DNA from 2 places in the Kitasatospora sp. NPDC087271 genome. Region 2 is predicted to be linked to the other one. Evidence: riboswitches for the same ligand, from Rfam matches in the RefSeq annotation. Region 2 holds a riboswitch; the other holds the start of a gene.
The links. Region 2 has a riboswitch for cobalamin ahead of ACIO9K_RS33810 (CoA-acylating methylmalonate-semialdehyde dehydrogenase). Riboswitches for the same ligand answer to the same signal wherever they lie in the genome.

Region 1 (6,626 bases), on a different contig from region 2:
CGGTCTGCTCGCCATCTTCGGCGCCGCGTACCTCATGGTCAGCCGGATCGAGTACCCCAAGCCCCAGGGGCTGCTGGCCACCGCCACGCTGTGCTGGATCGTCGTCTCGATCGGCTGCCTCGCGGCCTGGGCGACCGGCCTGCCCGGCGGCGACGCCCTGATGCACGTCGGCGCCTTCGCCCAGATCACGCTCGCCGCGATGGCCCCGCTGCTGGTCATCCGGCGCAAGGTCGGACAGAAGGTCGGCGACGTCCGCGCCAGGCGGGCGGAGTCCCGCCTCGGCTGAGTCGTTCCCGTACGCGAGAGGGGCCCGGATCCAGTCGGATCCGGGCCCCTCTTCGTCGTGCCCGCTCTTCTCCTCGTCGCGCTCGTTCTTCGACGGGCGCTGCTACGCGCCGCCGGTGTGCACGCTGAACGCCGAGCGGCGGGCCGCCCGTGCCACGCCCGGATCCGGGTGCACGCCCGAGACCGCCGTCAGCACCGAGGCCGCCCGCGGGTGCCCCGACTGCCGGGCCCGGGCGAACAACCGCACCGGGTCGCCCGCCGCGGCGCCCTCGACGTGGCCCACCAGCAGCTCCGTCTCGCCGTGGTCCAGCACCGCCGCAGCCGTGTCCACCCACAGCCAGGCCGCGTCCTCCGCCCCCAGCACGTCCGCCGGCGAAACGCCCTCGTCCGAGCGTTCCGCCAGCCACAACAGCGCGTACGGGCGCAGCACCGGCTCGTCCACCGAGGCCCGCACCGCCTGCTCGGCCGGGCCGCCGGCCACCCGCAGCGCCTCGAAGGCCAGCCCGCGCACCAGCGCGTCGTCCCCCTGCGCCGCGTCCAGCAGCTCCGCCACCGCCCGATCGGCCGGACGGGCCGCCACCCAGGCGCGGAACTCGGCCCGCGCCGGGCCCGGCGAGTAGTCCGCGCAGGCGTTCAGCAGCTCGAAGGCGCTCTGCTCGATGTGCCCGGCCGCGGTCTGCGCGACCGTGCAGATCTCCTCCAGCTTCGCCCGCACCGCCCAGTGGCCCAGCGGCGACAGCTCGGCGGCCTCGTCCCTGCGGACCACGGCCCCGACGGCCGCCAGGCCGTCCAGCATCCAGTCCAGGACCGCGGCCACGTCCGCCGGCGACGGCGGGGTGTCGATCTGCGGCTCCCGGCACGTGCCGCGGACCGCCGAGACCGCCGAGGCGGCGTGCGGCACGGGCGACAGGCCCGAACCGTCCGTGCCACCCACCCGGCGCTCGTCCAGCCCCCGGCGCAGCAGCTCCAGCAGTTCGCCGTCCGACACCGGACCGGCCACCAGGTGCAGGAACGACAGCAGCTGCGGCGCCTGGTCCACCGCCTGGCCGGCCAGCACCGCGAACACGCCCCGCAGGGCGGCGGGCGGCACCGGGGCGAGCAGCGTCCAGGCGTCGAACAGCGCCGACCAGCCGCGGACGACCGCCTCGTCGTCGTGCTCCCAGGCGTGCAGGCGCCAACCCGGGACCGCACCGCCGTCCCTGGCCTCCACCAGGCCGACCAGCAGCGCCTGCCCCCACGCCTTGGCGGCGGCGCCGACCGTCATGGCCAGCGCCCGACCCGCCGCACGGGCGTCATCGGGCAGCAGCTCGCCCCGCTTGTCGACCTCTTCCAGGTCCCCCGCCCAGCGGGCGATCCGGACGGCGTCCACCAGCATCCGGCGGGCCAGCGGCGCCAGCTCGGCCGGCGCGGGGAAGCCCTCCGGTACGGGAACCCTCCCCCGACCGGGCGCCGCAGCGGGCCCTCGTCGGCGGGGTACCCCGGCCCCGCCCGGCTTGCCGGCGGCGGGCCGGTGGGCCGTACCGGGGAGACGGGTCACCGTCGCACCAGTACCGATCGTCGGAGGGAGCGGGGCATCACGGTCGCGCGGATTCCGAGACGTCACGTCGAGCAGTCTTCCCCTTGTACCGGCCTTCTGTCACATCCGGTTGGCTGTACGGACGGGCGGCCGTCGACGGCACCTCCCCAAGATCGGGCAACAATCGGGCAACAGACGCAAACCGCCTGGCCGGAAACAGATGGCGGGGTCATGCCATCACGGCTCGACCCTTGCGGCGGCGGTCGCGCTACCCGCCCGGCCGGTCACACTCCGTGGCCGACAGGTGAGGTCCGGGTTCCGTACGGAGGCCCCGCGGGTGTGACTTCTCGCGCGGGGGGGGGCTGGGTTCAGAGAAGGGGGGTGAGCCAGCGGCGGAGGAGTTCGGTGTAGTGGGTGGGGGCGGAGTTCCAGAGGGTGGCGTGGTCGGCGCCCGGGAAAGGGCGGAGGCTGACCACACCGGGGCGGGCGGCGGCGAGGCGCTCGGCGGCGCGGAAGGGGGCGACCTGGTCGTCGGGGCTGTGCAGGACGAGGGTGGGGACGCGCAGGTCGGCGCCCTCGGCGATGCGGCTGAAGTCGGCGAGGTCGACGCCGGTGCGGCCCTCGGCGGCGAGTGCGCCGAGCTCGGCGGCGGCGCCGGTGTAGCCGGCCCGGGCGGCGCCGCGGCGGGCGGTGGCGGGCAGGTCGAGGACCGGCGAGTCCAGGACGAGGCCGCTGATGGCATGGGCCCAGGCGGAGCGGGAGGCCGTCTGGAGGGCCATGGTGGCTCCGAGGGACCAGCCGTACAGGATGACCCGGCCGGCGCCGCTGTCGAGGGCGAGCCGTACCGCCGACTCGACGTCGCGCCACTCGGTCTCGCCGAAGTGGCCGAGCCCGTCCGGCGAGGCCGGGGCGCCCTGGTCACCGCGGTAGGTGACGGCGAGGGCGGGCAGGGCCAGGCGGTCGAGGACGGGGAGGACCGGGAGGGTCTGCTGCCGGTCGGCGCCGGGGCCGTGGACGAGGATCACCCAGGTGCCGCGTTTGCCGTCGAGGCGCCAGGCGGGGAGGGCGCCGAGTTCGCCGTCGGCGGCGGTGTCGGTGAAGGGGAGGCCGAGCGCCTCGGTGGGGTCGCCGAGGTGGACGCGGGGGGTGAAGCGGACCTCGGTGCCGGGGGTGAGGGTGCCCCGGTCCGCGCGGACGAGGCGGCGGGTGACGCCGTTCTCGTCGCTGTGCAGGACGTCCTCGACGACGGCGTGGCCGTGGTCGTCCCATTCCACGGCCCAGCGGCCGGGGCGCAGGCTCTCGGGGCGGCGGTTGAAGGTGATCCGGCCCGCGGCGAGGCTCCGCACCAGGACGGGGCCGGACTCCCGGGCGGCGCTCGCCGGGTGGACCAGCCGTTCGGAGGCCCGGCGGCCGATCACCAGGACGGCGGCCCCGGCGCCGACGACGGCGGCCGCCACGACGGCCGCGGTTCCCCAACGCATATCGCTCCCCGCTCTGCTGGTCTTGGACCGGACGGTGTCCGGGCGGTGTCCGGGCACCAGTTCACCGGGGGGCCGCGCGGGCGGCCACCGGGCTGGGCCGTCCGGGGCACGGCGGGGCCTCGGGCTGGGCGGGCGTCAGGCAGGGCGGGGCGGGCGGATCGGAGGTGGCGACGGGGCTCCGAGGTGTGACCAACCCCTCCGTGACCTCGGTTGACTCCCGGTTCGGCCGCGTGATGGGATCCTGGGGCCAAACGGAGGCATGCAGAGGAAGCCGGTGCGAGTCCGGCGCGGTCCCGCCACTGTCACCGGGGAGCACGCTCGGAACATTGCCACGGCGGACCGTCAGAAGCCGCTGGAAGGCCCGGGGGTGCGTCCGACCCGGAAGCCAGGAGACTCTCGCCCCCGGTACGTCGATCCAGGGCGCGGACCCTGAGTGAGGACACGCACGCGATGCAGGCTGCCCCGCCCCGCCGGACCCCACGCGGCCTTCCGCCGAACCCGCCGTGCGCCCGCTGACCCGCGCCGCCGCGTTCGCGCTCGGCGCCGCCGCGGGCTTCGCCGCGGACGCCCGCTTCGCCGACCCCCGGCGCGGCCACCCGGTGGCCGTCTTCGGCGGTGCGGCGACCCGGCTGGAGCGGCGGGTGTGGCAGGACGACCGGGTGGCCGGCGCCGGGTACACGGCGCTGTGCGTGGGCGCGGTCGCGGCCGGCGCGGTGGCCCTGGAGCGTACGGTGGGCCGGCGTCCGCTGGGCCGGGCCGCGCTGGCGGCCGCCGCGACCTGGACGGTGCTGGGCGGCACCTCGCTGACCCGGGAGGCGCGCACCATCGGCCGGTCGCTGGCCACGGGCGACCTGGCGGCCGCGCGGGAGCGGCTGCCGCACCTGTGCGGGCGGGACCCGAGCGCGCTGGACGGGCCTCAGATCGCCCGCGCGGTGGTCGAGTCGGTGGCCGAGAACACGGCGGACGCCGTGGTGAACGCGCTGGTCTGGGGCACGCTGGCGGGCACCCCGGGACTGCTGGCGTTCCGCGCGGTGAACACGCTGGACGCGATGGTCGGCCACCGCTCGCCGCGGTACGCCCGGTTCGGCTGGGCCTCGGCGCGGCTGGACGACGTGGCGGGCTGGCCGGGCGCCCGGCTGACGGCTCTGCTCACGGTGGCCGCCGCGCCGCAGCCGAAAACGGCCTGGCGGGTCTGGCGGCGGGACGGTTCGGCGCACCCGAGCCCGAACGCGGGCCAGGCGGAGGCGGCCTTCGCGGGCGCGGTGGGCGTCCGGCTGGGCGGGACCCTCCAGTACGGGGAGCGGGTGGAACACCGGCCGGTGCTGGGCGCGGAGTTGCGGCCGGTGACGGTGGACGACATCGAGCGGGCCTGCGTGCTCTCCCGGCGGGTGGGCGCGCTGGCCCTGGGTACGACGGTCGCGGGGCACGTCGCGCTGCGCTTGCTGACGACACGGTGGAGGGGAAGGGCATGAGCAACGCACTGCTGGTCGCCGGGACGACCTCGGACGCGGGCAAGAGCGTGGTGACCGCGGGCATCTGCCGCTGGCTGGCCCGGCAGGGGGTGCGGGTCGCGCCGTTCAAGGCGCAGAACATGTCGCTGAACTCCTTCGTCACCGCCGACGGCGCCGAGATCGGCCGGGCGCAGGCGATGCAGGCGCAGGCGGCCAGGGTGGAGCCGGAGGCGGCGATGAACCCGGTGCTGCTGAAGCCGGGGGCGGACGGCCGCAGCCAGGTGGTGCTGCTGGGCCGGCCGGTCGCCGAGGTGGGCGCGCTGGACTACCGCGAACGCAAGCCCGTCCTGCTGGAACGGTCGCTGGAGTGCCTGGCGGATCTGCGCCGCCGCTACGAGGTGGTGGTCTGCGAGGGCGCCGGTTCGCCCGCCGAGATCAACCTGCGGGACCGGGACATCGCCAACATGGGCCTGGCGACGGCCGCCGGGCTGCCGGTGGTGGTGGTCGGGGACATCGACCGCGGCGGCGTCTTCGCGGCGATGTACGGCACGCTGGCACTGCTGTCGGCGGAGGACCAGCGGCACGTGGCGGGCTGGTTCGTCAACAAGTTCCGCGGCGACGCGCGGCTGCTGGCGCCCGGCCTGGACATGCTGCACGGGCTGACCGGCCGTCCGGTGCTGGGCACCCTGCCGATGCTGCCGGGCCTGTGGCTGGACGCCGAGGACTCGCTGGACCTGTCCACGGTGGTGGACCGGGTGGACGGCCGCGGCCCGCTCGGGGCGGACGTGCTGCGGGTGGCCGTGGTGCGCTTCCCCCGGCTGTCGAACTTCACCGACCTGGACGCGCTGGCGCAGGAGCCCGGCGTGCTGGTGCGCTGGGTGACCCGGCCGGAGGAACTGGCCGACGCCGACCTGGTGGTGCTGCCCGGCACCCGGGCCACCGTGGCCGACCTGGCCTGGCTGCGCGAACGCGGCCTGGAGCCGGCGCTGAAGGCGCGGGCGGCGGCCGGGCTGCCGGTCCTCGGGGTGTGCGGCGGCTACCAGATGCTGGCGCGCGGGATCGAGGACGAGGTGGAGTCCGGGGCCGGCTCGGTCGAGGGCCTGGGCCTGCTGCCGGCGCACGTGCGGTTCGGCGCCGAGAAGGTGCTGGCGCGGCCGGTCGGCACGGCGTACGGGAAGCGGGTCGAGGGGTACGAGATCCACCACGGAGTGGTGGCCGTGGAGGGGGGCGAGCCGTTCTTCTCCGATGACGACGGGCACGGCCTGGACGGCTGCCGGGTCGGCCCGGTGTGGGGCACCACCTGGCACGGCGCGCTGGAGAACGACGGCTTCCGCCGTGAACTCCTGCGCGAGGTCGCCGCGCTGGCGGGCCGGGCGTTCGTGCCGGCGCCGGACACCTCGTTCGCCGAGGCGCGCGAGGCCCGGCTGGACCGGCTGGGCGACCTGATCGAGGAGCACGCGGACACCGACGCGCTGTGGAAGCTGATCGAGGGCGGGGTGCCGGCGGCCGGATCGCTGCCGTTCCTGGCGCCCGGGGCACCTGGGGAGTATGCATGAGTGACGTCCGCTATCCGTTCACCGCGATCGTCGGCATGCCCGACCTGCGGCTCGGACTACTGCTCAACGCGGTCTCGCCGGCCGTGGGCGGCGTGCTGGTGCGCGGCGAGAAGGGCACCGCGAAGTCGACCATGGTGCGCGCGCTGGCCGGCCTGCTGCCGACCCTCGCGGCCGTCGACGGCTGCCGGTTCGCCTGCGACCCGGCCGCTCCGGACCCGCAGTGCCCGGACGGGCCGCACGACCGCCCTTCGGCGTCCGAACGCCCCGCCCAGCTGGTCGAGTTGCCGGTCGGCGTGGCCGAGGACCGGATCGTCGGCTCGCTCGACCTGGAACGGGC
Region 2 (6,626 bases):
TGCCGAGTCCGATGAATCCGATGACTCCGTTGAATCCGTTGACTCCGTTGCGGTGGGTCACCAGCGCTCCAGGGGTGTGGTGGGGGCCAGGCCGAGTTCCCGGTCGCCGAGCGGGGCGAAGTAGCGGGCCACCGCGGCGGGCCCGACGGCGCTCAGCGTCGACGGGCTCCACCGCGGGGAACGGTCCTTGTCGATCACCTGGGCGCGGATCCCCTCGGCCAGGTCCGGTGTGGAGAGCGCCGCGCAGGAGGTCCGGTACTCCTGGTCGAGGACGGCCTCCAGCGGGCCGAGGGTGCGGGCCCGGCGCAGGGCGGCGAGGGTGGCCTTCACGGCGGCGGGCGAGTTGGCGGCGATCCGGTCCGCGGCCTTCTTGGCCTCCGGTTCGCCGCTGTCCCGCAGGCGGTCGAGGATCTCCTCCACGGTGTCGGCCCCGTAGCAGTGGTCGATCCAGGCCCGCCGGCCGTCCAGCACGCCGGCCGGTGCGGGCCCGACGTTGCGTTCGAGGGCGTCGTGCACGGGGAGTTCGGCCAGGTCGTCCAGCAGCGCGGGCAGCCGCTCGGCCGGGACGAAGTGGTCGGCGAGGCCGCACAGCAGCGCGTCACCGGCCTCGACGGAACCTGCGGTCAGGGCCAGGTGGGTGCCCGACTCGCCGGGCGCGAGGGCGAGCAGGTAGGTGCCGCCGACGTCGGGGACGAAGCCGATGCCGGCCTCGGGCATGGCGACGCGCGTGGTCTCGGTGACGATCCGGACGCTGCCGTGGGCGGAGACCCCGACCCCGCCGCCCATCACGATGCCGCTCATGAGCGCGACGTAGGGCTTGGGGTAGCGGGCGATGCGGGCGTTGAGGCGGTACTCGTCGCGCCAGAACTCCTCGACGGCGCCCGGGTCCGCGCCGGTGGCGGCGCGGTGGATGGCGACGATGTCGCCGCCGGCGCAGAAGGCCCGCTCACCGGCGCCGGTGATGACCACGGTTTCGACCCGCTCGTCCTCCTCCCACGCGTCCAGGGCGTCGGAGATGCTCCGCACCATGCCGTGGGTGAGGGCGTTCAGGGCCGCGGGGCGGTTGAGGACGATCAGGCCCGCCCGGCCCTCGCGGTGGACCAGGACCTCGTCGAGGTCGTTCCCGGCCATCACGCGGCCCCGATCAGGCCGCGGGCGACGATGACGCGCATGATCTCGTTGGTTCCTTCCAGGATCTGGTGCACCCGCAGGTCGCGGACGATCTTCTCGATGCCGTACTCGGCCAGGTAGCCGTAGCCGCCGTGCAGTTGGAGCGCCTGGTTGGCGACCTCGAAGCCGGTGTCGGTGGCGTGCCGCTTGGCCATCGCGCACAGCTCCGGGGCCCTCGGGTCCCCCCGGTCCAGGGCCGAGGCGGCCCGCCAGAGCAGCGATCTGGCCGCCTCCAGCTCCGTGGCCATGTCGGCGAGCCGGAACTGCAGCGCCTGGGCGTGCAGGAGCCGGGCGCCGAACGCCTCGCGGTCCGCCAGGTAGCCGGTGGCCCGCTCCAGGGCGTCCTGCGCTCCGCCGAGGGAGCAGGCGGCGATGCCGAGCCGGCCTCCGTTCAGCCCGTTCATGGCGATCCGGAAGCCCTCGCCCTCGGCTCCGAGGAGGCGGTCGGCCGGGAGCCGGACGCCGTCCAGGAGCACCTGGCGGGTGGGCTGGGCGTTCCACCCCATCTTCTTCTCGTCGGGACCGAACGAGACACCGGCGTCCTCGCGTTCGACGACGAACGCGGACACCCCGCCGGCCCCCGGCCCGCCGGTGCGGGCCATCACCAGGTAGACCCGGGAGACGCCGGCGCCCGAGATGAACTGCTTGACGCCGTCGAGGACCCAGTGGTCCCCGTCCCGGCGGGCCCGGGTGGTCAGTGCCGCCGCGTCCGAGCCCGCGCCGGGCTCGGTGAGGCAGTAGCTGGCGGGGGTCGCCATGGCGCTGAGACCCGGCAGCCACCGGACGCGCTGGGCGTCGTCGCCGTAGCGGTCGATCATCCAGGCGACCATGTTGTGGATGGACAGGTAGGCGGCGATGGACGGGCAGCCGGTGGCCAGCGCCTCGAACACGAGCACGCCGTCGGCGCGGGTGAGTCCGGAGCCGCCGGACTCCTCGCGGACGTAGACACCGGCCAGGCCGACGTCCGCCGCCTTGCGCAGCACGTCCACCGGGAAGTGCTTGGCCTGGTCCCACGCGACCGCGTTCGGCGCCAGGTGTTCGCGGGCGAAGGCCCGGGTGGTCGCGGCGATGGCGAGCTGGTCCTCTGTGAGGTCGTGCACGGCGCCCTCAGCCCATCGTCGGGATGGTGAAGCTCGCGCCCTCCTTGACCCCGGAGGGCCAGCGCGAGGTGACGGTGCGGGTGCGGGTGTAGAAGCGGATCGAGTCCGGCCCGTGCTGGTTGAGGTCGCCGAACCCGGAGCGCTTCCAGCCGCCGAAGGTGTGGTACGCGACCGGCACGGGGATCGGCACGTTGACGCCGACCATGCCGGTGTTCACCCGGCGCGCGAAGTCCCGTGCCGTGTCGCCGTCCCGGGTGTAGATGGCCACGCCGTTGCCGAACTCGTGCTCGCTGGGCAGGCGCAGCGCCTCCTCGTAGTCGGCGGCGCGGAGCACGGTCAGGACGGGGCCGAAGATCTCCTCCCGGTAGATCCGCATGTCCGCCGTGACGCGGTCGAACAGCGAGGCGCCGAGGAAGTAGCCGCCCTCGTGCCCCTCCAGCCGGAAGTCCCGCCCGTCGACCACGAGTTCGGCGCCCTCCTCGACCCCGAGGTCCAGGTAGCCGCGGACCCGCTCCAGCGCGTCGGCGCCGACCAGCGGGCCGAAGTCCGCCGCCGGGTCGTCCGAGCGCCCGACCTTCAACGCGGCGATCCGCTCGACCAGTTTGGCCACCAGGGCGTCGGCGGTCTCCTCCCCCACCGGGACGGCCACCGAGATCGCCATGCAGCGCTCGCCGGCCGAGCCGTAGCCGGCGCCGATCAGCGCGTCCGCGGCCTGGTCGAGGTCGGCGTCCGGCATCACGACCAGGTGGTTCTTGGCACCGCCGAAGCACTGTGCCCGCTTCCCGTGCGCGGCGGCGGTGGCGTACACGTACTGGGCGATCGGCGTGGAGCCGACGAACCCGACCGCCTGCACCCGCGGGTCCTCCAGCAGGGTGTCCACGGCATCCTTGCCGCCGTGGACCACGTTCAGCACGCCCGGCGGCAGCCCGGCCTCCAGGAACAGTTCGGCGAGGCGCAGCGGCACCGAGGGGTCGCGCTCCGAGGGCTTGAGGACGAAGGCGTTGCCGCAGGCGATGGCGGGTGCGGCCTTCCAGAGCGGGATCATCGCCGGGAAGTTGAACGGCGTGATGCCCGCGACCACGCCGAGCGGCTGGCGCATCGAGTACACGTCGATGCCGGTGCCCGCGTTGTCGCTGAACTCGCCCTTCAGCAGGTGCGGGATGCCGGCGGCGAACTCCACGACCTCCAGGCCGCGCTGGACGTCCCCGTGGGCATCGGCCACGGTCTTGCCGTGCTCGGCGGACAGCAGCCGGGCCAGTTCCTCCTTCTCCTGCTCGACGAGTTGGAGGAAGCGCAGCAGGACGCGGGCGCGTCGCTGCGGGTTCCACCCGGCCCACCCGGGCTGGGCCTGCGCGGCGTCGGCGATCACCGCCTCGACCTCGGCCCGGCTCGCCAGCGGCACCCGGGCCTGCACCCGGCCGGTGTTGGGGTCGTACACGTCGCCGAAGCGACCGGAGGTGCCGGCGGTGGGCTTGCCGGCGACGAAGTGGGTCAGTTCTCGGACCATCGGGTTCCTTCTCTCGACAGGGTGGGGAGAGGAGGAGGATCGGAGGCCGCCGCGGGTCGGCGGGCGCACGGTGGTGCGCCCCGCGGCACGGGCGTGCGGCGGCGGAACGGAACGTCAGGGCGTGGACGCCCCGGCGGCCGTGGGCACGGGACGACCAGGAGCGGCAGTGGAGCGGGAGCAGCCCGGGGTCATGCGTGTCGTCTCCATCCTCGTGGAAAACACGGAACACCCGCGGCCGGTATCCTGACTCCCGGATCACCGCACGCCCCCAGGCCTTCCCGGCTGGCTGCCAGTGGCCTTCGTCTGCGAGGACGAACTCCCCGGTCACAGTGGCGGGACCGTGCCGGACTCACACCGGCTTCCCTGACACCGCGGACCTGCCGTCGACCATATAGTTGGACGTCCTAGTAAGTCCAGAGGCCCGCACGCGCGTTGCGCCATCGGGTTTCCACCGCGCCGATCTCCTGCCCGACGCGGTCGCCGCACAGCCGCACAGCCGCACAGCCGCACAGCCGCACACCATTCGCTGGCCACCCCTTGCCGGAACGTTCCGGCATGGCTACATTTTCACCACGCCAGCAAAGCTGACTGAACTTTCAGTTATATCGCAGGGCCTTCACCGGCACCTCCGTATCAGCGCCAGAGAACAGAAGGAACACCCGTGACCTCGTACGCCGTCCTCACCTCCTTCGGCTCCCCGCTCGGCTCCCCCGGCCGCACCAGGCCGGCCGAACGCGCGCCGCTGCGCGTCGGGCTCGTGCAGATGCGCTGGTACGCCGACCCGGCCGAGCACGACGCCCGACTGCGCGAGGGCGTGGCACTCGCCGCCGCGCAGGGCGCGACGATGGTGTGCCTGCCCGAGCTGACCCGCAGTCCCTACTTCTGCAACACCGACGACCCGATGGGAGAAGGCGCCGCCCGCCACCTGGAGGACGTCGAGACGGGGCCCACCACCCGCCTCGCCGCCGAACTCGCCGCCGAACTCGGCATCAGCGTCCACGCCTCCCTGTACGAGCGCGCCGAGGACGGCGGCCTCGGCTACAACACGGCCGTCTGCGTGGACCGCGACGGCACCCTCGTCGCCAGGACCCGGAAGAACCACATCCCGGCCTTCCCCGGCTACCGCGAGGACCTGTGCTTCCGCCCCGGCGACAGCGGGTTCCCCGTCCTGGCCCACCAGGGCGCCGCCTTCGGCTTCCCCACCTGCTGGGACGAGTGGTTCCCCGAACTCGCCCGCGCCTACGCGCTCGGCGGCGCCGAAGTCCTCGTCCACCCCACCGCCATCGGCTCCGAGGTGGACCTCCCGGACTTCGACACCCGGCCCATGTGGGAGCACGCCATCAGCGCCAACGGCCTCGCCAACGCGCTGTTCATGATCGTGCCCAACCGGATCGGGACGGAGGGCCGATCCACCTTCTACGGCTCGTCGTTCATCTCCGACCCGTACGGCCGGATCCTGCTCCGCGCCCCGCGCGACCGGCCCGCCGTCCTCGTCGCCGACCTCGACCTCGACCAGTGCCGGGACTGGCGGGAGTTCGGCCTGCTGCGCACCCGCCGCCCCGAGCTGTACGCCCCGCTGACCGCGGCGAGCCGCACCGACGCCTGACCGGACGCCCCGGCGCACCCACGCCGGGGCGTCCCGCCGCCCCGAGTCGACGTGCCGGGACTGACGCCAACCACCTTTTCCAGTAGCGTAGTTGACGTAACCGCCGCGCCGACCTCAGGTGGTGGCCGTCGGAGCGGGCGAAGCCGCACCGGCGGACGGCGGGGCCTGGCAGGGCAGGACGACCATCACACTCACACCCTGGCCGGGCTTCGACGCGCCCGCCGAAACGGTGTAGCCGTCGGACTCGTGGACGGCATCGAACTCCCAGGTGGGCGGGGTGGACTGAGCGTCCGCACCGGACGCCGACGAGGTGATCTTGAAGCCCTCGCCCGCCAGCTTCTCCCGCAGCGCCCGCAGCACCTCGGGACGCTGGTCGTCCGTGGCCTTCAACAGGTTCCCCGAACTGAGCTGGTACGCCTCGCCCTCATCGGCGATACCCAACCCCCGCCCCTTGCACCTGTAGTAGCCGATGAGCTTGCCCCACGGATCCCGCTCGAGGCCCGTCAGCTCGCGCACGTGGTCCTGGACCCGATCCGCCCGGGCCAGCGCCTCCTCCCGGGACTCGACACGTGTGGGCTCGCTCGGCGTTTCCCGCCCTCCACCCGGCGACCCCGCGGATGAGCACGAGCCGAGCACCAGGGCGCCCGACACCATCAGCACGGCCGCGCAGGCCGCCCGTGCGGCCGCCCCGGCCGGCACGGCCGTCGATCTCTTGAACAAGTGCAGTACTCTCCCCCGCTAAAAAGTGTGCATTTTGCCATCCGGATGCTACGGCACCACCGGAGAGGCTCCGCATGTGCCGAAGCGTGACAGCCGCCACCAAGGCGCGCGGGGTCGCCTGCCAAGCGCTACCCCGGTGAAGGCGGAGGGCTGGATGAGGGCGAGGGAGCCGGACGGGGCGGGACAGGTCCGGCTCCCGCGAGCCGAGCATCCGTCAGCGGCATCGGCCGAACGGGTGGGCACCAGTGGCGTCGGGCATCTTGTGCGTGCACGACGGCAAATCGCCGTGCGTAACTGTGCGCGGGTCCGGCGGCCACACGGTCCGCCGTACGCGCCGACGGCCGCAACCCGCCCAGCCCCCTCCCCGCCCCGCACCCCGAACGGAGCCGCCCGCCCATGCGCACCCCCACTCTCGCCGCCCTCTCACTGGCGATCGCCCTACCCCTGACGGGGCTGGCCGCCACCGGCACCGCCGCCGCCCAGTCCTCCGCCTCCCGAGGGGTTCCGATCACGGAGTGCGAGG

Region 1: it holds a riboswitch for cobalamin, as region 2 does, so the genes downstream of both, ACIO9K_RS30275 (cobalamin biosynthesis protein) here and ACIO9K_RS33810 (CoA-acylating methylmalonate-semialdehyde dehydrogenase) in region 2, are expected to answer to the same signal.

The regions. Positions count from the first base shown of each region.
Region 1 is NZ_JBIUYQ010000023.1:49,427-56,052, reverse strand. It holds gene ACIO9K_RS30290 (CDP-alcohol phosphatidyltransferase family protein) at 1-286, shown strand, start outside; gene ACIO9K_RS30285 (hypothetical protein) at 389-1,822, opposite strand; gene ACIO9K_RS30280 (alpha/beta hydrolase family protein) at 2,170-3,282, opposite strand; cobalamin riboswitch at 3,546-3,678, shown strand; gene ACIO9K_RS30275 (cobalamin biosynthesis protein) at 3,786-4,754, shown strand; gene ACIO9K_RS30270 (cobyric acid synthase) at 4,751-6,289, shown strand; gene ACIO9K_RS30265 (putative cobaltochelatase) at 6,286-6,626, shown strand, end outside.
Region 2 is NZ_JBIUYQ010000032.1:29,345-35,970, forward strand. It holds gene mmsB (3-hydroxyisobutyrate dehydrogenase) at 1-61, opposite strand, end outside; gene ACIO9K_RS33800 (enoyl-CoA hydratase/isomerase family protein) at 58-1,131, opposite strand; gene ACIO9K_RS33805 (acyl-CoA dehydrogenase family protein) at 1,131-2,270, opposite strand; gene ACIO9K_RS33810 (CoA-acylating methylmalonate-semialdehyde dehydrogenase) at 2,278-3,777, opposite strand; cobalamin riboswitch at 3,993-4,184, opposite strand; gene ACIO9K_RS33815 (nitrilase-related carbon-nitrogen hydrolase) at 4,439-5,383, shown strand; gene ACIO9K_RS33820 (hypothetical protein) at 5,498-5,824, opposite strand; gene ACIO9K_RS33825 (TNT domain-containing protein) at 6,500-6,626, shown strand, end outside.